3 regions of the Mesorhizobium sp. CNPSo 4661 genome follow, and region 1 is predicted to be linked to each of the others. Evidence: riboswitches for the same ligand, from Rfam matches in the RefSeq annotation. Region 1 holds a riboswitch; each other region holds the start of a gene.
What was found. A riboswitch is a leader RNA that binds a small molecule or an ion and turns the genes downstream of it on or off. The one in region 1 is predicted to bind thiamine pyrophosphate.
Positions count from the first base shown of each region.

Region 2: it holds a riboswitch for thiamine pyrophosphate, as region 1 does, so the genes downstream of both, thiB (thiamine ABC transporter substrate binding subunit) here and thiC (phosphomethylpyrimidine synthase ThiC) in region 1, are expected to answer to the same signal.
Region 3: it holds a riboswitch for thiamine pyrophosphate, as region 1 does, so the genes downstream of both, AC0YKC_RS13940 (YkoF family thiamine/hydroxymethylpyrimidine-binding protein) here and thiC (phosphomethylpyrimidine synthase ThiC) in region 1, are expected to answer to the same signal.

Region 1 covers NZ_JBWGIO010000041.1:10,150-17,757, forward strand. Annotated here, with positions in the region: gene AC0YKC_RS32610 (carbamoyltransferase family protein) at 1-1,618, opposite strand, end outside; gene AC0YKC_RS32615 (hypothetical protein) at 1,663-1,860, opposite strand; partial or broken gene AC0YKC_RS32620 (acyltransferase) at 2,122-2,334, opposite strand; gene AC0YKC_RS32625 (LysR family transcriptional regulator) at 3,484-4,413, shown strand; TPP riboswitch at 5,350-5,461, shown strand; gene thiC (phosphomethylpyrimidine synthase ThiC) at 5,574-7,394, shown strand; gene thiO (glycine oxidase ThiO) at 7,391-7,608, shown strand, end outside.
Region 2 covers NZ_JBWGIO010000005.1:13,573-21,180, reverse strand. Annotated here, with positions in the region: gene AC0YKC_RS08530 (M48 family metalloprotease) at 1-1,363, opposite strand, end outside; gene thiQ (thiamine ABC transporter ATP-binding protein) at 1,517-2,302, opposite strand; gene thiP (thiamine/thiamine pyrophosphate ABC transporter permease) at 2,299-3,921, opposite strand; gene thiB (thiamine ABC transporter substrate binding subunit) at 4,146-5,156, opposite strand; TPP riboswitch at 5,200-5,305, opposite strand; gene AC0YKC_RS08510 (thiamine diphosphokinase) at 5,444-6,088, shown strand; gene AC0YKC_RS08505 (ABC-F family ATP-binding cassette domain-containing protein) at 6,098-7,608, shown strand, end outside.
Region 3 covers NZ_JBWGIO010000008.1:148,902-156,509, forward strand. Annotated here, with positions in the region: gene AC0YKC_RS13895 (DUF1236 domain-containing protein) at 1-215, opposite strand, end outside; gene AC0YKC_RS13900 (DUF1236 domain-containing protein) at 437-736, shown strand; gene AC0YKC_RS13905 (hypothetical protein) at 945-1,166, shown strand; gene AC0YKC_RS13910 (DUF982 domain-containing protein) at 1,336-1,641, opposite strand; gene AC0YKC_RS13915 (DUF1236 domain-containing protein) at 1,901-2,200, shown strand; gene AC0YKC_RS13920 (hypothetical protein) at 2,327-2,536, shown strand; gene AC0YKC_RS13925 (DUF2934 domain-containing protein) at 2,646-2,888, shown strand; gene AC0YKC_RS13930 (hypothetical protein) at 3,022-3,231, opposite strand; gene AC0YKC_RS13935 (hypothetical protein) at 3,435-3,779, opposite strand; TPP riboswitch at 3,988-4,100, shown strand; gene AC0YKC_RS13940 (YkoF family thiamine/hydroxymethylpyrimidine-binding protein) at 4,091-4,699, shown strand; gene AC0YKC_RS13945 (ABC transporter permease) at 4,819-5,625, shown strand; gene AC0YKC_RS13950 (ABC transporter ATP-binding protein) at 5,622-6,395, shown strand; gene AC0YKC_RS13955 (ABC transporter substrate-binding protein) at 6,392-7,405, shown strand.

The sequences.
Region 1 (7,608 bases):
CTGCAACCGAGTCGACGATCGGCTCTGCATTGTTGTTAAAAGATGTATTGAGCAGAATCGGGATGTCTGTCCGCTTTTTGAATGCATTAATAACATCCCAGTAGGCCGGATTGGTGTTGCGCGACACTGTCTGCAGCCGAGCGGTACCGTCGACGTGCGTGATGGCGCCGAGCAAGCCACGTTTTGAGTCACGCACGCGAACGACGAAATTCATGAAGGGAAATTCGCTTGTACCATCCGGCAAGTCGAAAAATTCGCGCGCATTCTCCTCGAGCACCGATGGCGCGAAGGGTCGATAGCCTTCCCGCTTCTTGACCATTGCGTTGATCCGGTCCTTGTTCGCGGCAGGTCGCGGGTCAGCAAGGATGCTGCGGTTACCGAGCGCACGTGGGCCGAACTCCGAGCGGCCCTGCACCCATCCGATCACGGCGCCATTGACCATCCAGTCCGCTGCACTGTTTGCCACGTCATCAGTACGTTCGATATCGAGGTGACCGGCCCATGCACTAAGTTCCTGCTCCACCGCGCGGTCGCCCCCGAGATCGGGCCCCCAATACACTTCCTGTAATCGCTTACGTGGTGCGGGGTGGCCGACTTCGCTAGACATCATTAATGCGGCGCCCAATGCGCAGCCAGCGTCATGCGATGCCGGTTGAACGAAGATGTCTTCGAAGAGCCCTGAATACAGCAGTTTACCGTTCACGGTGCAGTTGTGCGCGACCCCTCCGGCCAAGCACAGCCGCTTCATACCGCTCGTCTCACGATGATGCCGAAGAATATGAAAAACGATCCGCTCCAGCGCTTCCTGCAATGATGCACTTACATCCCGATGCTGCTGGGTAAACGGCATTCCCTTTCGCCTAACCTGGATGTTGCGGAGCAACGTCGGCCCGATACGGTCGAGGTGGACACGGTAACCCCCGTTGGCGGAGAGCTCGTAGAACTGCTCGAAGAGTTTGCGATAGGGAACGGGATCTCCGTAGGGGGCGAGTCCCATGACCTTGTATTCGTCGAATAAGCCATAGCCGAGATACCGGATCGTCTCGAGATAAAATAACCCTAGCGAGTTATTGTCCGGGAATGTTTCGATTTGCGTAACGTCGGTTCCGTCCCCCAGAGCCAAGAGCCCGGAGAGAAAATCACCACCGCCATCAATCGAAAGGATCAGGCTTTGTTCGAAGCCGGACATTGCAAAAGCGCTCACAGCGTGCGCCTGATGGTGATTCACGAATGAGATACGCGAAGCATCGACCTCGAAATCGAACTCCTGCGCCAGTAACCTCTGCAGCAACAGTGTGGCATCCAACGGCATGGAGATGTCCGGCTGGGAAACAACCAGGTGTTCGAGCACAGCATTGCAATAGGCCTCGGTAGAGTAGTACCCGATACGATCGATTTCGCTGAGCTGAACGCCAGCGACTGAAAGACAGTATTGAATCGAATTGCTGGGCAGTTTGTTGGAGTGTTTAATCCGATTGAGGCGTTCTTCTTCTACAGCTGCTATTACCTCTCCGTCCCGGACTAGAACCGCGGCGCCGTCATGCATAAATGTATTCGGAAGTTCGAGTCGGCTTTCGTGGACTCTCTCAAGTCCGCCACTCAATCCTAGACACAGCATCTCACTCTCCATTCATCATAACAAGGGGACCTCATTGACCTCGATCAAGACCATTTCCAAGTACCTAAGCTGCATTTTCGCTGGTTGCCGCGAAGGACAGTCGCACGGCGGAAAACCCTAAGAAGTCCTGCGTCAGCGTCAGGCGTCGCTTCATGCTGCCGGATGAGTTCGGCGGCGCGCGCATCCGCCTTGTTCTCGAGGCTGGCGAACTGGCTGAGCGCTTCGGCCTGGCGTTTGCTCATGCCAAAGTATCGTGCCGTCCACGCTCGGCCAAAAAATCGGAACTGGCTGCGTCGTCCGAGACCGACGAAACGCTGACAGTGCTGGCTGCGCCGAGAAGGTCCATGAGATCTTGGTTCGTTCGTATTGCCGGGGAAGCGAGCGCGCTACAACACCGCAGTCGTGTAATGCGGGAGTTATGCGCGACGGCGCCATGATGATTTGGCTTCGCGGACCGGTGTCACTGCCCGGCTTCATTCGCTGGGAGGGAACCCGTCGTGCAAACGGCGCAGCAAGCCATGTGCCTGAACACTCGAGTCGTACCCGATCGCACCGAACTCGGGTCTAGCTTCGAACGGCTTGACATTAAAGGCTGCGGTCGGTCCGTAGGTCCTTCGAAAGAACTCGGCGAGTTCGACATGATCGGACGGTTGCAACTCGTTTTCCCAGCACAGCTTCCACCGCACCTGAACGCATACGAAGACTCCTTTTCTGATGCTTTTCGAAGGTGCCCATCCGCGATCGACGCGGCTGATTTGGCGGGCATCAGGCGCTATCGTCGGCTATCGCGATGCTAGGCATTTGGACCGATAGAACCTCGTACGAGGGGCTTTAGCGTTGATGGGGCTTTCTCAAAAGTTGCCGTCGTTCCCGAGCCCCACCCTTCATTTCAGGTTTCTAATGCAGCATCCTCCCGGATTGGTAAAATCCATTGTTTGGATAGCAAGCATTCATTTCGGGTATAGGGTCGCGATGCTTCTGCTGGTCGCGGAACTTCACGGTGGCGCACAGTTCAGTCTGCCGGCCATGTGGCGCCGTTCATCAGGTTGCGTATCGATTTCGGTGACGAGCAGAGGCGCCTCGCCGAGGCAGTAGTGCCCCAAGCCGGCTGGCGGGAACACGTCCCGAGTGCGGCGCGGCGAAATCGCCATTCGCGTGCGGATTCGTCGGTCGGCGGTGCGCTCCCGATACCATCTGACCAACGCGGCCTCCTTCTGGGAAGACAAGAAACCGCTAGGCCGGCTGAACCATGCCCCTGCGAAGACAGGCAGGCGATAGTCCGCGCTCGCGAAGGTGGCCCCGCTCTCGTCGGGCCGCCCGGTAAGTCCAGCTCGCGGCAACGGCGCGACGGTCGTTCAAATCACGAAGGAGTATCTCGTGCGCCAACATGTCGGCCGTATCCATGCCAACCCACGTAACGCCGGAGAGAACCCTGGTTCCAGCAGGCGCTTCACCAACGAGGAGAACGGAGCCCATTGACGAAGGCGATTAGAGACTTCTTGGGCCACGATCGCAGGCCCATGTGAGCCGCGAGCCATAACCGATCGCTACAGGTGTCGCACGCCCAGATTCGAACGGTTTGCATTGAAGGCTCTTATCGGTCCCCAGGTCTTACAAAAGGATCTTGCGAGCTTAATGCTCGACTGCTCCAGCCCAAGAGCGGCGCTGCAATCACCTCCCTCCATTGCCGTTTCCCGACGCCCGGATCGTGGTCGAGCCCATAGGGCCCGGGCTACCGCCTGCTTCCTTTTGCCGCTCCGGTTTGATTTACAGGCAAAAACACTTTTCAAATGCGGCATCTCGTGACATTTGCAAAACCTATTGTTTGGACGGTATGCATCCATTCGCTAGATTGGAACAGAGAAATGCGGTTTAAGGGCCTAGATCTGAACCTCCTCGTCGCGCTCGATGCCCTGATGGCTGAGCGGAACCTCACGGCGGCGGCTCGCAGCATCAACCTTAGCCAACCAGCCATGAGCGCGGCTGTTGCCCGGCTGCGCGGCTATTTTGGCGACGAGCTGTTTACAATGAGAGGACGCGAACTCGTCCCGACACCGCGAGCCGAGGCGCTCTCCTCGCCGGTTCGCGAGGCGCTGCTACATATTCAGCTCTCGGTTATTTCCTGGGAAGAATTTAATCCCAAGAAATCCGACCGTCGGTTCAGAGTTATACTTTCTGATTACACGACGATCATTTTCTTCCAGAAAGTTGTTGAGCGTGTTGCGCGAGAAGCCCCTTTCCTCAGCTTCGAGTTCCTGCCTCTCACTGACAACCCGGAAGAACTTTTTCGGCGCGGTGAGGCCGATTTTCTGATCCTTCCGGACTTGTACATGTCAGACGCACATCCCAAAGTGAAGCTTTTCGACGATTCATTCGTCTGTGTCAGCTGTTGGACCAACAAGGAACTGTCGAGGAAGCTCACGTTCGAGAAATACATGTCAATGGGCCACGTCGTGGCCAAATTCGGACGCTCGTTCAGAGCCTCCATTGACGAGTGGTTTTTGATTGAGCATGGCCTCAAGAGGCGTGCCGAGGTGGTTGTGCAGGGGTTCAGCATGATCGCTCCTATGCTACCGGGCACCAGTCGCCTTGGGACCATGCCGTTGAGGCTGGTTGAGCATTTCGCAAAAACGCTACCGCTGCGGGTCGTCAGACTTCCGTTTTCGTTGCCCGCGTTGACTCTAGCGATGCAGTGGCCTGCGCTTCACAATGGCGACCCAGCGAGCATCTGGATGCGGAAGATTTTGTTGGAGGAAGCATCTCGCCTAGCGCCAGCGCCGGACCCTGCAATATGACGAGCGCGTTTGCGGCGAGTGGCCACCTATTATCTAAGCCAGGAGCCGTGCTGCCGTTGTGGTCTGTGAGCCTGGCGTAGGCGCAGATAGGGGAATGCCGTCGGGCACGCCCTGGCGGCGCAGCACGGCATGAATCGAGATCGAGTTGGTTGTCACAGCGTTCGGGTCGACGGCGTGGTCGGTAAGCAGCGGTGAGCCGAGTCCTGGACGCCTGTGGAGTCGGTGCTGATCTTGGTCATGAGCGGCTGCGATTGGCGAGCGGTCACACGGACATGCGAAAGGGATCCTCACTTTGGTGCTGCAGTCAAGGAGCGTCCGAGCCCGATTCACTGGGCGGCCGTTGTTGTGCTTAGGCGGCAGCAGTGTGGATTTGCTCGTGGTGATCTTGCACAACGCCAGGGCCAGACACCGCCTGATAAATCTCTGCCCTCAGGGGCGGATCCCAGTTCGACACCAATTGCCCATTGGCGCGAGCGCAGAGGCGCGTTAGTCAGGGCTCTTGAAGCGCTAGAGTTATGTCCGATCACCATGATGGGCAAGCCCGCGACCAGCGGAATGTAGAGCCGCCAGGGTCGAGGGTTTGACTACGGATCAATCATTTAGCTCGCGGCCGCTTTGCGCCCTCGAGTTTGCGGTTTTCTCGCTGGAAGCGGCCCCACAGCGTTCCTCGAGGTCCCATGGATACCGTTTTTCACTTCGGGATTGGCATGACGGGGCTTCGGCACAGTCGTCCTGGCATTATCCCCTTCCCTCCCGATATCCTTTTCGCCTACGCGTCTACGCTTCAGTCTCCGCAAATGGCGAATGCAGCTTCTCGCGCTTGGTCTCGACAATCAGCCGCTCGACCCGCTTGGACAACTGGTTGACGTACCTTACCGGGCCGCAGGCATCCCACTCTGGGGAGTTGACAGGTCGGCTTCGGATCGTCCAACCTGCGCGTCTCACCAGGGGAGTCCCGGCAAGGGGCTGAGATACTGCTAAAGCGCGCAGTGACCCGTTGAACCTGATCCAGTTCATACTGGCGTAGGGACGGTGCGAGGCTTCGCGGGTCGGCAATCCGGCTTCGGTATTTCGGGCAATCCCGTCTTCCATGCGAAGCGTCACTTCCTCCTCATCGCGTGGACTGGGTCTCCGTTGCACTCGAGCAAGGAGGCTCACTCGTGAATGCCCACACCCCGACCGTCACCGTCGGCGAACTTCCCGCTTCGAAAAAAGTCCACAAGCCCGGGCAGCTTCACCCGGACCTTCGGGTGCCGATGCGCGAGATTTCGGTGCACCCGAGCGCCGGCGAGCCGCCGGTCACGGTCTACGATTCGTCGGGTCCCTACACCGACGCAACGGTGAAAACCGATATCGAGCGCGGCCTGCCGCGGCTGCGCGAGACATGGATAGAGGCACGCGGCGATGTGGAGCGCTACGAGGGCCGCACCATCAAGCCCGAAGACAACGGCTTCGTCTCCGCCGATCGCCTGACGCCAGAATTCCCGGCACGCAACCGGCCATTGCGCGCCGCCACCGGCCGCGCCGTGACCCAGCTCGCCTATGCGCGCGCCGGCATCATCACGCCGGAAATGGAATTCGTCGCCATCCGCGAAAATCTCGGCCGAGAGCAGTTGCGTTCGAAGCTTCAACGCGACGGTGAGAGCTTCGGCGCAGTGATTCCTGATTTCGTGACGCCCGAATTCGTGCGCGACGAGGTGGCGCGCGGTCGCGCCATCATCCCATCCAACATCAACCATCCCGAAAGCGAGCCGATGGTCATCGGCCGCAATTTCCTGGTGAAGATCAACGCCAATATCGGCAATTCCGCCGTCACCTCGTCGATGGCCGAAGAGGTCGAAAAGATGGTTTGGGCGATCCGCTGGGGTGCCGATACGGTGATGGACCTGTCGACCGGCCGCAACATCCACAATATCCGCGAATGGATCGTGCGCAATTCGCCGGTGCCGATCGGCACGGTGCCGCTCTACCAGGCGCTGGAGAAGGTCGGCGGCATCGCCGAGGACCTGACCTGGGAGGTCTATCGCGACACGCTGATCGAGCAGGCCGAACAGGGCGTCGACTACTTCACCATCCATGCCGGCGTGCGCCTTCACTACATCCCGCTGACCGTCGACCGCGTCACCGGCATTGTCTCCCGCGGCGGCTCGATCATGGCCAAATGGTGCCTGCACCACCACAAGGAGAGCTTTCTCTACGAGCATTTCGACGAGATCTGCGACATCGCCAGAGCCTATGACGTCTCCTTCTCGCTCGGCGACGGCCTTCGTCCGGGCTCGATCGCCGATGCCAACGACGCGGCGCAATTTGCCGAACTGGAAACGCTTGGTGAGTTGACGAAGATCGCCTGGGCCAAGGACTGCCAGGTGATGATCGAGGGCCCCGGCCATGTGCCGATGCATAAGATCAAGGAGAACATGGACAAGCAGCTCGCGGTCTGTGGCGAAGCGCCTTTCTATACGCTCGGGCCGCTGACCTCGGACATCGCGCCGGGCTACGATCACATCACAAGCGGCATCGGCGCCGCCATGATCGGCTGGTTCGGCACGGCCATGCTCTGCTATGTCACTCCGAAGGAGCATCTCGGCCTGCCGGATCGCGACGACGTCAAGACCGGCGTCATCACCTACAGGATCGCCGCTCATGCCGCGGACCTCGCCAAGGGGCATCCGGCGGCCAAGGTCAGGGACGACGCGCTGTCGCGGGCGCGCTTCGAGTTCAGGTGGGAGGATCAGTTCAACCTCTCGCTCGATCCTGAGACGGCGCGCGCCTTCCATGACGAAACGCTTCCGAAGGAGGCGCACAAGGTGGCGCATTTCTGCTCCATGTGCGGCCCCAAGTTCTGCTCGATGCGGATCTCGCACGACATCCGCGCTGAAGCGCAGAAGGAAGGGCTCGCGGCCATGGCGGCGAAATATCGGGACGGGGGTGACCTCTACATGCCCGTCGATGGCACTGCAGAGCGCATGGACACGCCATGAAGGTGCTCATTCGCGGCGCGGGCGTTGCCGGGTTGACGCTCGCGCACGAGCTGGCAACGCGCGGCGCCACGGTGACGGTGGTCGAGAAACGCGAGGAGATCGCCGGCAATGCCTCCTGGCAGGCCGGCGGCATGCTCGCGCCCTGGTGCGAGCGGGAGAGCGCCGAAGAGGTGGTTCTCACGCTCGGGCTCGGCGCGGCCGACTGGTGGGATGC
Region 2 (7,608 bases), on a different contig from region 1:
TCTGCGCTGCGAGCGAGCCCATGGTCTGGCCGGCCTGAACAGTGACGACCCTGATATGCAGCGGCTTCAGCGCCGCCTTCTCGGCTGGACTCAGCACACGGAACGAACCGCTGACCGAGCGCGCGACCGGGTCCAGCGCGGTGCTGGCCGAGGGCGCGGCCGTCAGCAGCCTGTAGACCTGTCCGCCGGCGCGGATCACCGCGATATCGAACTGCCAGCCTTGCGCGGTGGCATGCGCCATCGCCGCATCGTTGCCGTTGATCGTCTCCTGGCGCACGCTGGCGTCCTCGAGACCGGCCACCCAACCGCTGCGGATGTAGTCGGTGAGCGACACCGACTTATCGATCGCCACGCCGTCGAAACGGATGGCGATGTCGCCCGGCCCGGTCGCGGTGACGGCGGCCGCCGAATTGTCGATGACGAAACCGTCCGGCACGGTGAAGGAGACACCGAGATTGGGATGCATGAAGGTCTGGCCGCGCACATAGCCTTCCTCGGGCGTGTCGCCGTAAAGCAGGCCGTCTATGCCGGCGAGGAAAGCGTCGCGGTCGCGCGTGCCGAAGCCGGGCGGGCCGAAATTGCGCGCAAGACGCTGCGCCAGCTCGATGCGCTGCGGCGTGTTGGGGTGCGTCGCCAGGAAGTCGAGGCTGGCGTCGGTTGCGCCGCTCACCGAGCGGAAATCGGTATAGGCCGACATCGACTGCAGGAAGCGGCCGGCGGCATAGGGATCGTAGCCCGCCTCGCCGATCGACTTGATGCCGATGGCGTCGGCCTGCAGTTCCTGGTTGCGCGAGAATTGCGCGAGCCGAAGCTTGCCGCGGATGAGCGCCGCCTTGGCGGTTGGGCTGTCGCCGAGCACATCGGAAACCACCTTGGTCGCAAGGCCCTCCTCGGCCTCGAGCTGCTGCCGCTGCAAGCCATGATTCGCGGTGACGTGGCCCATCTCATGCGCGATGACGGCGGCAAGCTCGGAGGAATCGTTGGCCAGCGCCAGCAGGCCGCGCGTCACATAGAGATAACCGCCCGGCAGCGCAAAGGCGTTGACGTTGGGCGAATTCAGGATGGTGATGCGATAGGTCTGGGTCGGGTTGGCCGACACCACGGTGAGATTGCCGACGACCTTGGCAACCATGCGCTCGAGCCTGGGGTCGGAATATTCGCCGCCATAGGTGGCGAGAATGCGCGGATGCTGCGCTTTCGCCATTTCGGCGAGCTTGGCGTTGGCGACGACATTGTCGACGGTGATCGGCTTGTCGGAAGGCTGGAAGCCGCTTTCCTGCACGTCCGGCGGCGTGAACATCTGGCAGCTGGCCAGCGCCACGGCAACGCCCGCCAACGCGAAAAATCGTGCCAGCGGCCTCATCCAAACCTTCTCAGCGCCGGTCGACAGATCGGCTTCCTTTCGAAATCTTTCGGCAAATCACGGCCCCGCCGGACCAGCATGGCCGGACCTAGCCACACTCCCCCGGACAAGGCAAGCAAACGCCGGATCGCCCGTTGCCGGTTTGGCCGTAAATTATGTCCGCTTCCGGGCAATGTGTTGTGATCCGGCAACGGTGCTGCCTCGATCGCCGATATAGCGCCGGAAGGCGTCCGGTCCAGACCGATCGAAGAAATCGGCCGCCGGCCCGGTCGCCGCGATCGTGCCTTCGTCGAGAAATGCCACGTCCTGGCCGATGCGGCGCGCATCTTCCGGCTGATGGGTGACGAACAGCACCGTCATTTCGCGCTCGGCATGGATGCCGGCCATAAGGTCTAGCATGTCGTCGCGCAACGCCGGGCCGAGCGATGCGAAAGGTTCGTCGAGCAGCAAGACGGGCCGGTCGCGCAGCAGCACCCTCGCCAGCGCCACGCGCTGCCGCTCCCCGCCGGATAGCTCGCGCGGCAGCCGCTTTTCCTTGCCGGCAAGGCCAACCCGCGCCAGCGCCTTGGTGACGGCGGCGCGATCGGCGTCGCCGAGTTTCAGCGACGGCGAGCGGCCGAGCCCGACATTGGCTTCCACGGTAAGATGGGCAAACAAGTTGTTTTCCTGAAACACCATCGACACCGGCCGCGCCGAAGGCGGTGTGTCGCCGATATCGATGCCGCCGATCAGCACCTTGCCCGCATCGGGCGTTTCGAAGCCGGCTATCAGATTGAGCAGCGTCGACTTGCCGGAGCCGCTCGGCCCCATGATGGCGGTGATCCTGCCGGCCTCGAATTCGGCGTCGAAGCGGAAGGAGGCCTCGCCATAGCTGAACGAGACGCCATCCAGGGCGACGGTGAGGCCCTTTTGCGTGGCGGTGCCGTCCATGGTCGTCATGACTTTCCTTCCCGCCCCAGCCAGTCCGCGGCAAACACCAGCATCAGGCAGACCAGGCCGAGCAGCAAGGCAAGTCCCGCGGCGTCGGCTGTCCGGTAGCTGCCCATGCGCGCCAAAAGCAGATAGGGCAAGGTCTGCACGGAATCGCTGCCGAACAGCGCGATCACGCCGAGATCGCCGAGCGACAGCGCCATGGCGAAGGCGAAGCCGGTGGCCAGGGGCCGTCTGAGCGACGGCCAGTCGATCAGGCTGAGCCTGGTCCAGCCGGATATGCCGAGCGCCACGCAAAGGCGCTCGTGGCGCTCGCTCGCCGCGTCATAGGCGGGACGAATGGCGCGGATGGCAAAGGGCATCGCCATCACCGCGTTGACGGCGACGACCATGACTGGCGCGACGGCAAAGACATCGGTGACGTGGCGCAGCGCCAGGAACCAGCCTGCGCCAAGCACGATCGGAGGCACGACGAGCACGAAGCCGGCGCCGGTGTCGGCGGCGTGTTCGAGCAGGCCCATGGCGCCGCCCGCCCGGCGCCGCAGGGCCAGCGCGCGCCGCGCCGCGATCAGCGCCAGCGACAACGTCACGCTGAGCAGCGCCGCAAGCAAAGCGAGGCCCGCGCTGGTCAGCGTCGCGCGGCGCACCGCCGCTTCACCCGCCAGCCGGCCGAGATCGGCCTGAAAGCCTGAAAGCACGGTCGCAAGCATCGGTCCGGCGACGAACAGCAGGGCAAGCACGATGAGGCCGACGTTCAGCACACTTTCGATCCGGCCCACCGAAAGGTAGCGGCGCGATACCACCGGCAGGTTGGCGTCGCCGACCGTGTTGGCGCCGAGCCGCGTGAGCGCGACGACCACGACAAAGGTGAGTGCGATCTGCAGCAGCGTCAGCACCACGGCGCGCGCGGGATCGAAATCGAAGCGCAGCGCCTGGTAGATGGCGACCTCCAGCGTCGTCGCGGCCGGACCGCCGCCCAGCGTCAATATGATGGTGAAGGAGGTGATGCAGAGCATGAAGACCAGCCCGGCAATCCCCGGCAGGGCCGCGCGCAGCACCGGCCATTCGATCAGCCGGAAGGCCGGCCGGACGCCCATGCCGAGCTGGCTCGCCAGCCGCCACTGGTCGGCGGGAATGGTGCCCAGCGCCTCGAGGAAGAGGCGCGTGGCCAGCGGCAGGTTGAAGAAGACATGCGCGACCAGGATGCCGGAGAGGCCGTAGATCCCCGGCCAATCCCCGCCGCCGAGCCTGGCGAAAGCGCCGGCAAAGTACCCGGCGCGACCATAGAGCGCCAGGATACCGAGCGCGGCGACGATCGCCGGCAAGGCCAGCGGCACGGTAAACAGCTGCAGGATCAGTCGACGGCCGGGAAAGGCCGAATGTCGCGACAGGGCGCGCGCGACCAGCAGCGCCGGCGCGACCGATAAGAGCGTCGACAGAGCCGCTTGCCAGAGCGTGAAGCGGGCGACGCGCAGGAGATAGCCGTCGAAGGCGGCGGCAGCGCCGGAGAGATCCTGCATGCCTTCGAGGGCGAGGCCGGCGAAAGCGCCGCCGATGAGGATGGCGGTGGCCGCGAGTGCGGCAATGCCGGCGGTGATGCGGGAGTCAGGGCGCGGCGTGGGTTGCACGCTGCACCCTTTGGGTTCGAGCTAGCGGGCGCCGCGTTCCTTCGCGCCCCTCTCTGGCCTGCCGGCCATCTCCCCCTCTAGGGGGGAGATCAGACGTCACGCGGGCTTTCGCCAATCTCCAATGCCGCAGGATTGAGCAAGGCGCCAAAGCTGCCAAACTCCCCCCTTGAGGGGGAGATGTCCGGCAGGACAGAGAGGGGGGCCTTGGCGCAAGCATCGAAAATCTACTTGCTCATCACAGCCAGCCACTCATCCACCCAGGCCTTGCGGTTGGCGGCGACTTCCTCCGGGCTGAACAGCAAGGTCTTGGTCGGCTTGACCAGTTTGTCGAAGGCCGGGTTGAGCGGCTTGTCGGTCTTGCCCGCCGGGAACATCCAGTTGGTTTCCGGGATGATGTCCTGGAATTTCGGCCCGGTCATGAAGGCGATGAACTTTTGCGCCAGCGGGTTCTTCGCCCCCGTCGTGGTGATGCCGGCCACCTCGATCTGCAGGTACTCGCCTTCCTCGAAGGAGGCTGCCTGGTAGCGCTCGGTGTTCTCGGCCACCATGTGGTAGGCCGGCGATGTGGTGTAGGACAGCACCATCGGCGCCTCGCCCTTGGTGAACAGGCCGTAGGCCTCGCTCCAGCCGGGCGTCACCGTCAGGACCTTCGGCTTGAGCTTGGCCCAGGCTTCCGGCGCCTTGTCGCCATAGACCGATTTCACCCACAGAAGCAGCCCGAGGCCGGGCGTCGAGGTGCGCGGATCCTGGATGACGATCTTGTCCGTGCCGGTACCCTCGACCAGCTCCTTCAGGCTCTTCGGCGGGATTTTTAGCTTCTCCGTGTCATAGACGACGGCGAAATAGCCATAGTCGAAGGGCACGAACGTGTCGTCGCTCCAGCCGCCGGGCACATTGATGCCGGAGACTTCGCCATGCGGCGCGAACAGGCCGCTCGCCTTGGCGTCCGCCGTCAGGTTGGTGTCGAGGCCAAGCACGATATCGGCCTTGGTGCCGGCGCCTTCCAGCTTGACCCGGCTGAGCAAGGCAACGCCATCCGCCACCGAAACGAATTCGAGATCGCAGCCGCATTCGGCCTCGAATTCCTTCTTCACCGCGGGACCGGGACCCCAGTCGGCGGTGAAGCTTTCATAGGTGTAGACGGTGAGCTTGTCCTTCGCCTCGGCGGGCGCAACACCCGCCAGCAGCGAAACAAAGCCTGTTGCCAGTATCAGACGTGACAGTATCGAGCGCATCGGCGCCTCCTTCGTTCGAGTGACAAGGAATTGAGGCGTCGGATGGTCCGAAACGTCTAATCCCTCCGCCGGTACAAACCGGATCAGGTTCAGCGGGTTGGCTTGATCGCCTCTCAGCCGGATCACGTCCGGCACCCCGTTAGAGCGTTTCGACAGATAGGCCCGGCCGAAGCGGCGCGCAAGCGGAAGTTTGCCGGGCAGCTAATGTTCCCCGGCAGCAGGCTCGCAACCGAACCTGGGGCCATCCGGCTTCCGTTTCGCTTGGAGGGCTGGTAAGGGCGACGGCCATGGGCACATTCACCATCCTGCTTGGCGGCGAGCTTATCCGCACGCCCCGGCTCGAACGCCAGATCGAGGGTTCGCGCGTCATCGCCGCCGACGCCGGCATCGGCCATGCACGCATGCTCGGACTGCTGCCGGAGATCTGGGTCGGCGATTTCGACTCGGTGCCGGCGAACCTCCCAAAGGACCTAGCCGCCGTTCCGCGCAAGGTATTCCCGGCCGAGAAGGACATGACCGATGGCGAGCTCGCCATAGCCGAAGCGCTCCAGCGCGGCGCCACCAGCCTGGTGCTGGCCGGAGCCTTCGGCGGCAAGCGCGCCGACCATGCCTTCCTGCATCTGGCGCTCGGGCTTCGGCTCGCCGAAGCGGGTACGACGATACTGCTGACCAGCGGGGCGCAGGAAGGCGTCCCCGTCCTGCCGGGCAGCGCCGGTTTCGACTATGCCGACGGCACCTTGTTTTCGGTGCTCGGCTTCTCCGATCTGTCCGGCCTGACGGTCACGGGCGCCAAATGGCCGCTCGACCGCGTCGAGGTGGCGTTCGGCTCCTCGCTCACTATATCAAACGAGGTCAAAGGGCAGCTTGGCATCGCGCTGGAGCGTGGCCGCGCGCTGCTTCTGGCCCACCCCTACCCTCTTCCTGAAAGCTGACATTTCCAGATGGCGCCGCCACTTCTCAACCTCGACGGCATTAAACTGACCTTCGGCGGCACTCCGCTGCTAGACGGCGCGGCGCTCAGCGCATCCGCCGGCGAGAAGATCGCATTGGTCGGCCGCAACGGCTCGGGCAAGTCGACCCTGCTCAAGATCGCAGCCGGAATGATCGAGCCGCAGGACGGCGAAGTGTTCCGCCAGCCCTCGGCCACGGTCCGCTATCTGCCGCAAATGCCCGACATGGACGGCTTCGCCGACGTGCGCGCCTATGTCGAGGCGGGCCTCGGTCCGGCCGACGATCCGCATCGCGCGACCTATCTGATGGAACATCTCGGGTTGACCGGCGAGGAGCGGCCGAACGACCTTTCCGGCGGCGAGGCGCGCCGCGCCGCCCTTGCCCGCGTCATGGCGCCCGAACCCGACATCCTGCTGCTCGACGAACCGACCAACCATCTCGATCTTTCTGTCATCGAATGGCTGGAAGAAGAGCTTGCCCGAACTTCCTCGGCCGTCATCCTGATCTCGCACGACCGCCGCTTTCTCGAGCGGGTTACGCGCGCCACCGTCTGGCTCGACCGCGGCCAGACGCGGCGACTGGACAAGGGTTTCGCCCATTTCGAGGAATGGCGCGACCAGGTGTTGGAAGAGGAGGAACGCGAGCAGCACAAGCTCGGCCGCCAGATCGTGCGCGAGGAGCACTGGCTGCGCTACGGCGTGACCGCCAGGCGCAAGCGCAACATGCGCCGCCTCGGCGAGTTGCAGACCATGCGCCAGCGTTTCCGCAGCCACCGCGGCGCCGAGGGGACAGCGACCATGGTGGCGAGCGACGCGGCCGAATCCGGCAAGCTGGTGATCGAGGCCAAGGCCATCGACAAGAGCTTTGGCGACCTCACCGTGATCAAGGGTTTCTCGACCCGCATCCAGCGTGGCGACCGCGTCGGCCTGGTCGGCCCGAACGGCGCCGGCAAGACGACGCTTTTGAAGATGCTGACCGGCGAGCTGGCGCCGGACGCCGGCACCGTGCGCCTCGGCGTCAATCTCGAGATCGCGACGCTCGACCAGAAGCGCGAGGCCGTCGACCCGGCCGAGACGCTGGCGCATTACCTGACCGACGGGCGCGGCGAGAACCTCGTCATCAATGGCGAGCAGCGCCATGTCGTTTCCTACATGAAGGACTTCTTGTTCAAACCGGAGCAGGCGCGCACGCCGGTGCGCGAGCTTTCCGGCGGCGAGCGCGCGCGGCTGCTGCTGGCCCGGGTCTTGGCACGGCCGGCGAACTTGCTGGTGCTCGACGAGCCGACCAACGATCTCGACATGGAGACGCTGGAACTGCTGCAGGAACTGGTCGCGGGCTTTGCCGGCACCGTGATCCTGGTCAGCCACGACCGCGATTTTCTCGACCGCACCGTCACCAGCGTGATCGCGCCGGACGGCAACGGCCGCTGGATCGAATATGCCGGCGGCTATTCCGACATGCTGGCGCAGCGCGGCGGTTCCAGGCTGGAGGATCGCAAGGC
Region 3 (7,608 bases), on a different contig from region 1:
TGCGTGTTGGCACCGGCCTTGCCCTGGGCCTTCATTTCGGTTTTCGATTTCATCTCGCCCTGGGCCTGCCCGCCGGCCTTGCCGCCCTTCTGGCAATCCGCCGTGCCGGCCGCGCAATTGTCACCGCCGCTCGGCTGCGCGGACTCGGTCTGCGCCATCGCGGCGCCGCAACCGACGCCGAGCGCGATCATGCTTGTGATCAGCAGATGTTTCATTGGATTTCTCCTCGGAGAGTTGGGTCCCTTCACTGAGAAAACCCCGCCCGAAAAGCATTGTTCCGAAATTGTCGCGCCCGGCGCAGGCGACGTTCGCGAAAATAACGGCGTCAGGTTTTTGCAGGAACAAGGCCTGCCGGCCGGCGTTACGGACAATGCCTACCGGCTGTGAAATCGCAGGCTCAGCGTGAGAGGCAATCATCCAAACGAGGAGAACATCGATGAAACTGCATCTCACAACCGCTGCGGCGGGCCTGCTGTTCCTGACGGGTATCGGCGCCGCCGCTGCTCAGGACGTCATCATCCAGCCCGAGCAGGAAACGGTCATTCGCGAGTATGTGCATAAGCAGCCGCTGGCCTCCGTCGAGGTTCCGGGCGTGAAGCTCAGCATCGGCAGCGTCCTTCCCGACACTGTCGAGCTTCACGAAGTGCCGAACGTGAAGTACCGCTACGTTGTCGTCGACAACCGGACGGTCATCGTCGATCCCGGCACGCGCAAAATCGTCCAGGTCATCGAATAGGGATTCATTCGCCGCTGGGTAGCCTGCCGCCGCCAGCGGCAGGCTACCCAGTATTAATTCGTTACCTACTGCTAATGGAACCTTTCGCCCAAGGCAGACGTTGCCGCCTCTGTGTTCAAGTTTGCCTCATAGAGAACACAAGCATGCGCAGGATGCAGGAATTGGGCGGCGGCGAAACAGGCACCGGTTGGGGAGGAGACTGACCAACATGTCGAAACGAGAAATCGGGACATCCCGTTCGCTCGGGATGCGGGTGGCCGATCTTAAGGCCAGGATGCGGGATGCTCGCATCACCGAACATGAGATGAAGACCTTCCAGAAGGTCGCGGCAATCATGGGGAGCGGCGAGGGCTCCCTACGCATAGACGCGGACGATCTGATCGCCGCGTCTTTCGTTACCGAGGCGCTGGGCGAATCGTCGCCGAACTGACAGCGGCCCACCAGCCGACAATCCCGGATCGATCCAGTCAGCCGGCGTGGCGGCGTTCATAGACGAACGGACGCCAGGCGGCGCCCTTCCAGGATATGGCGGCTAACCCGAAAACTTGTAGGCAAGGCCGATGCGCATGGCGTTGAGTCTGAGTGCGCCGAGGCTGGCTCTATCCAGGCACGTGTCGGTTTTGGGCGCGGCTTTCGCGCGCCCGGCTGCGCCTGATCTTGGCTTCGCGCAGCACCGCGACCGGATCGGCGCCGGTCCACTCGATCCCCGCCTTCTTCGCGAAGACCAGGAATGCCTGACGCGCCTTGTCGAGATCGATCTCACCGGCCCGGGCGGCTTCGCAGGCGCGCAAAGCCATGCCGTAGCTCTCGCCCTGAGAGGCCGATGGCCATTCCTTGAGAAAGTTCTGCATCGCGGTGAGCGAGGCGATCTCGCGCTTGAAGCCGGCGCCGACGGCGATGGTCACCGGAGCCCGAAGTTCTATGTCGCTTCTGATGGAACCTTCTCGCATGGCGACGGCACCCCATGGATTTCAAAGTCTTGGGCAGTTTCAAAGCCTTCCAATGCGGAGCCGATGCGAAGGTTCCGCCAAATCAATTAGTCATCGCTGACGGAACAACACCTTGCCGGCGACGTTTGCCCCTGGAGCTCCCATGTTCGACCTGCCGATGTTTCCGCTCCCGCGGAGGCAGGGCGGAGCTCGCCAACGCAACAGGAGAGAAACGATGAAAACCATCCTCATTCCAGCTGTCGCCGGCCTGGCTCTGATGGCCGGCATCGGCATCGCGGCCGCGGACGAGGTGATCGTCACGCCCGAGCAGCAGACCGTGGTCAAGGAATATGTCCACAAGCATCCGATTGCCTCGGTCAACGTGCTTGGCCTCGAGCTGGGCGTTGGCTCGACCGTGCCTGACACCGTCGAGCTGCAGCAGGTTCCGGACGTCAAGTATCGCTATGCGGTCGTCAACGACCACACGGTGCTGATCGACCCCGGCACGCGCCGCGTCATCCAGGTGATTCAATAACGCTTGGTCTGAATGAGCCCGATCCTCCCGCCGAAGCATCGGGGAAGGATCGGGCTCTTCTCGCATCCGGATATGAGGCCTAAACTAGACAGCGGTTTGGGAGGCAGCGAAGAAGGAGTCGTTGCCATGCATCATCCACACGTCGAATCACCAAGTATCGCCGCCATGGTTGACAAGCTGCTGGCCGAGCACAGAACTGGCCTGCTGTCGATGAAAGAGGCAATTTCCCTGCTGCGGCAGCGCACGGGGACGGATCGCTCTGATGCGGACTTAGCCGGATTGATTACAAAGAAGGCAGCGTATCTGGGTGTCGCCGTCATCACCGACGGACACTGAGCGAAATTTGCCGTTTCTGTCGCTCGCTCACGCGCGATACCGGAGACGCCACGGGAAAATTCGGCTAATGTTCGCGCCGGGGAACGGTCCCAACCTTTAGGAGGCGACAGTGACGGACGACAGGCACGAACGCATTCGCCAGCGCGCGCACGAGATCTGGGAGCAAGCCGGCCGGCCGGAAGGTGCGCATATGGAGCATTGGGACCAGGCGGCGGCCGAGGTCGATGCTGCGAGCAAGCCAAAGGCGAAGACCCCGAAGAAGGCCGCCGCCGACAAGCCGAAAGCCGCCAAAGTGGAGAAGCCGGCCATGCCCGCCAAGGCGAAAGCGACCAAGCCCAAAGCCAAGGCCTGAGCCCGCCACCGGCGCAGCGGTGCTGAGCGAAGGCTTCGCCCATGGTGGCCGGCTGACCGGCACGCTCGGTACCGCCTTCGCCGGCAGCCAGGTCGGCGGCAATGCGGGGCTGCAGTTCAGCTGGTAGGGGAAGCTACCGGGTCCCTTGCTTTCCGGCGTATCGCGCGACCGCGCAGAGGAAGGCAAGCGCTGCCATGTCGCAGGCAGCGCGTGACGGCGACGGACCCTTCGCGAAAAGGACCGCGTCGGCAACCGGGACCGTTAGACCGTGCTTCCGGGCGAATGAGATGACTTCGTAGGGCTGATCGTCGGGCTGCATGCCGATGTCGATGCGCTGATCCATCAAAACGAGTTCCTCCCTGGTATGCGGCTTTACCCTCCTGCGCCTGCGGAGAATTAACGCCCGGCCGCTCGCCCGCGTCCACCAATTGGCGATTGTGTGAAACGATGCATTTCCGGGAGCACGGCCAAGAGTTGCAGCGGCTGGCGGAGAGGGCGCGATGCGGCGGGCTTCTTGCTTCTTCCACAGGGAAGATGGCGCTTCACTCACCAGGCATCGCTCGACCTGGCAAACCTCATCCCCGCCGCGATCATCGCGCTTTCGCATTCGCTGATCAGCCTGAGGTTCTGCAGATACCGCGCCACCGTCTCCGGGAGCCAGGCGGCGCAGGCTTCGATATAGGCGCGGCCGTGCACCAGCGTGCCGGTGGAAAGCCGCTCATCCTTCTCGGCGATCACTTTCAGATATTGCCGAATGAAGCGGATGTCGTCGGCGATGTCCTGGCTCGCCATGCGCCAGGCACCGGCGAGGCGTTCGCGCTCGGCGAGCGGCAGTGGCGAGAGCAAAGGGCGGGAGAGGTCGGCGAAAGCGGCATGGTTCGCGGTGTTCAAGCAAATCCCCTCAAAGCAAGGGAGGTATCGTACTTTATGTACGAAAAGTAATCAAGCGAGATTCGTACGGTTTGAACGATATAGCAGTTATAAGAAATCCGCGAAAATCTTATAACCACCGGCATCTCCCATAGGGAGATGGTGCGCCTGGCCCAACTGACACCGTAAAAAAACCGCTTTCCCAGCACCGCAAACAGTGCTTTAACCCCGCCATCCACAGGGGTGCTCCGTACGGTCGGGGCTGAGATGGCGGCGGCAAGCCTCCGGACCCTAAAGCTGATCTGGATAATACCAGCGGAGCGAGGCGGGCCATGTTTTCCGGCGCACAGATTTCCCTTTATCCCATGACCGACGATTTCGTCGGCGTCATCCTTGGCGCGCTCGGCGCGCTCGATCCTTACCGCGACAGGTTGAGGATCGAGACCGATGACATCTCGACGCTGCTGGTTGGGCCGCCCGAAGTGCTGTTCCCCGCCATGCGCGACCTGTTTGTGGCGGCGGCCAGAAGCGGCAGGCATTGCGTGCTGTCGGCCGCCGTCTCGCGCGGCTGCCCCGGCGAACCGGACGACCCGATCTGCCGCTCCGACGAGATCGGCGGCCCGGCGATCCCGCTCGACGAACGCAAGCGCGCGGCGCTCCGCGCCGTCGAGACGACGCCTTCGACCGACCAGCCGGTGGCGGCGCAATTCTCGCTCTACGTGATGGGCACCGGCGGCCACATGGACGAGATCTATGGCTGCATCGACTTCCTGAAGCAGTCCGGCGTGTTCGAACGCTCTAAGCATTTCTGCACCAAGCTGCGCGGTGACGCCGGCGCGGTGTTCGCCACGCTGAACGAGGCGTTCTGCCGCTTCGGCCCCGGCGCTGGCCATGTGACGCTCGACATAACGATTTCGGCGAACAGCCCGACCGCGGTTTGAGCGCACGCAAAGCGCCGTCGAGGTATGTCATGGCTGTCGAATTAGATTCCACACCGCAAGAGGCGTTTGGCGAAAGCCAAGACGACAGCCAATCTCCCCCGTTGCGGGGGAGATTGGCTGTGGCATCCGCCTTCGCCAAATTAGCTCCCGTCATATTTTCGTCGACCCTCCTCCTCACCGCCTGGGAGCTCTACGCTCGCCTGGGCGGCATCGCTCCCACCGTGCTCCCAGCGCCCTCGCGGGTGCTGGCGCAAGCCTGGGAGAACCGCGCGGCACTGGCCGACAACACACTGCTCACCATCCGCGCCACGCTGGCGGGCTTTGCCTGCTCGCTCGCCGCCGCCTTCATCCTCTCGGCGCTGGTCGACTTCTTGGCTCCGCTGCGCCGCGCGCTGTTCCCGCTGTTGATCGCCAGCCAGACCTTGCCGCTGGTGGCGATCGCGCCGCTGGTGGTGCTGTGGTTCGGCTTCGGGCTGCTGCCGAAGATCCTGCTCGTGGCGCTGGTCACCTTCTTCCCGATGATGGTGGCGCTGGTCGAGGGCTATGCCGCCACGAGTCCGGAAATCAGCCAGATGCTCGCCGCCATGGGAGCAGGGCGCTGGCGCATTTTTTGGCTCGCCCGGTTGCCGTCGGCGCTGCCCTATTTCTTCGCCGGGTTGCGCATCTCAATCACCTATGCCGTGGTGGGCGCCATCTTCGCCGAATATGCGGGCGCCGCGAAGGGGCTGGGCATCTACATGCTCAGCGCCAAGAACAATTTCCGCCCCGACCTGGTGCTCGCCGCCGTAGCGCTCAGCTCGGCACTGACGCTGGCGCTCTTCGGTCTTGCCGTCCTCGTCCAGCGTCTTGCGATGCCTTGGGAAAATGCAGACGGCGAAAGGGCGCGTTACGTCGGCGGCGAGCCTGTCGGGAAGGGCCGGCCATGACAAGGCTCGAGCTCCGCAACGTGCAAAAAAGCTTCGGCGAGCTTAAGGTTCTGGCCGGCGTTTCGCTGCATGTTGCTGCGGGCGAGTTCGTCTCGATCCTCGGGCCATCTGGGGCCGGCAAGTCGACATTGTTCCAGTTGCTCACCGGCGCAATCCGGGGCGAGGGCGAGATGCGCTTCGACGGCGCGCCGCTCGATGGCGCCCGCTTCGCCTTCATGCCGCAGCGTGACGCGCTGATGCCGTGGCGGGGCGTCATCGACAATGCGACGCTGGGGCTCGAAGTGCAGGGCATGAAGCGCCGGGCCGCGCGGCGACGCGTGGCGCCTTTGTTCGCCGAGTTCGGCCTTGTCGGCTTCGAACATGCCTGGCCGGCCGAGCTGTCTGGCGGCATGCGCCAGCGCGCCGCGCTCCTGCGCACCGTCGTGCAGCAACGCGACATGCTGTTGCTTGACGAGCCGTTCGGCGCGCTCGATGCGCTGACCCGCGCCGCCATGCAGCGCTGGCTGGAGACGATGTGGCGAAACCATCGCTGGACGGCGCTGCTGATCACCCATGACGTGCGCGAAGCAGTGCTTCTGTCCGACCGAATCTATGTGCTGTCGGCGCGGCCCGCGCGCGTGGTGCGCGAAGTGGCCGTGCCGCTGCCGCGCCCGCGCACCGAGAGCGCGGCACTTGCCCGCGAGACTGCGGCGATCGAGGCCGGCATCCTCGACACGCTGCTTGGCCAGCCCGATTCGAATTTCCGACCATGCGATGGAGAATTGAAATGACCGACCTGACCCGCCGCCAGGCGCTGTTTCTGGCCGCCGGCCTGCCCTTTGCCGGAGCCATCACGCCAGCCCGTGCCGCCGCCCTGCAAAAAATCACCGTCGCGCTCGACTGGACCGTCAACACCAACCACATCGGCCTGTTTGTCGCCCGCGACAAAGGCTTTTACCGCGATGCGGGCCTGGACGTTGAAATCCTGCCCTATGGCGATACGGGTTCGGGCACGCTGGTTGCCAACCGTGTCGCCGATTTCGGCATTTCCGGTTCGCTCGGCTTGTTCACGCAAAAGAGCGCCGGCGCCGACCTGAAGGCTGTCTATGCCGTTGTCCAGTCGGAGACCGGTCGTGTCGTCTTCAACGCCGATCGCTCCGCGATCAAAAGCCCGAAAAACCTCGACGGCCTGACTTATGGCGGCTTCGGCAGCGCCTGGGAAAACACGCTGCTGCAGACCATCATCCGCCACGACGGCGGCAAAGGCGATTTCTCGACCGTGACGCTGGGAACGTCCGCCTACGAGGCCTTGGCCAACGGCGCGGTCGATTTCACGCTGGAAGTCTCGACATGGGAAGGTGTCGAGGCGGAGCTGAAGGGTCTCAAGCAACGCACCTTCCGCTACGCCGATTACGGCGTGCCGGACGAGCACACCACGCTGATCGTCTCCAGCAATGCTTTTCTCGCGACCAATCCAAAGGCCGCCGCGGCCTTCGTGCAGGCGACGCGGCGTGGCTATGCATTCGCAGTCGATCAGGCAAAGGATGCAGGCGAGTTGCTGGTCGCCGCCAACAAGGACACGCTCACCAACCCCGCGCTGATCCAAGCCTCGCTGAAGGCGCTGAACGACGGCCACTTCCTGAAGGGCGCTAACGGCGCCATCGGCACCATGGACAAAGCCAAGATGGAAGCGATGGGCGGGTATTTGTTCGCCTCGGGAATACTGCTCGACGGCAACGGCAAGGCGCTCGCCATGCGGCCAGACTTTTCCACCTATTTCAGCGATGAATTCCTGGGATAGGGTTGAAGCCCCAGGAAGGCCGTCGGGCCTGACCAGCCGCGCCTGGGCACGCGCTGACGGGTTCGACCAGCCGTGCCGGCGTCATGCAATCGAGGGATGAAGCCTTTGAAGGCCGGCACTAGAGCAATTCCAGGAAAAGTGCGTAGCGGTTTTCCGTCCGGAATTGCGTAAAAACAAAGACTTAGAGCGGTTCGGCGATTCCG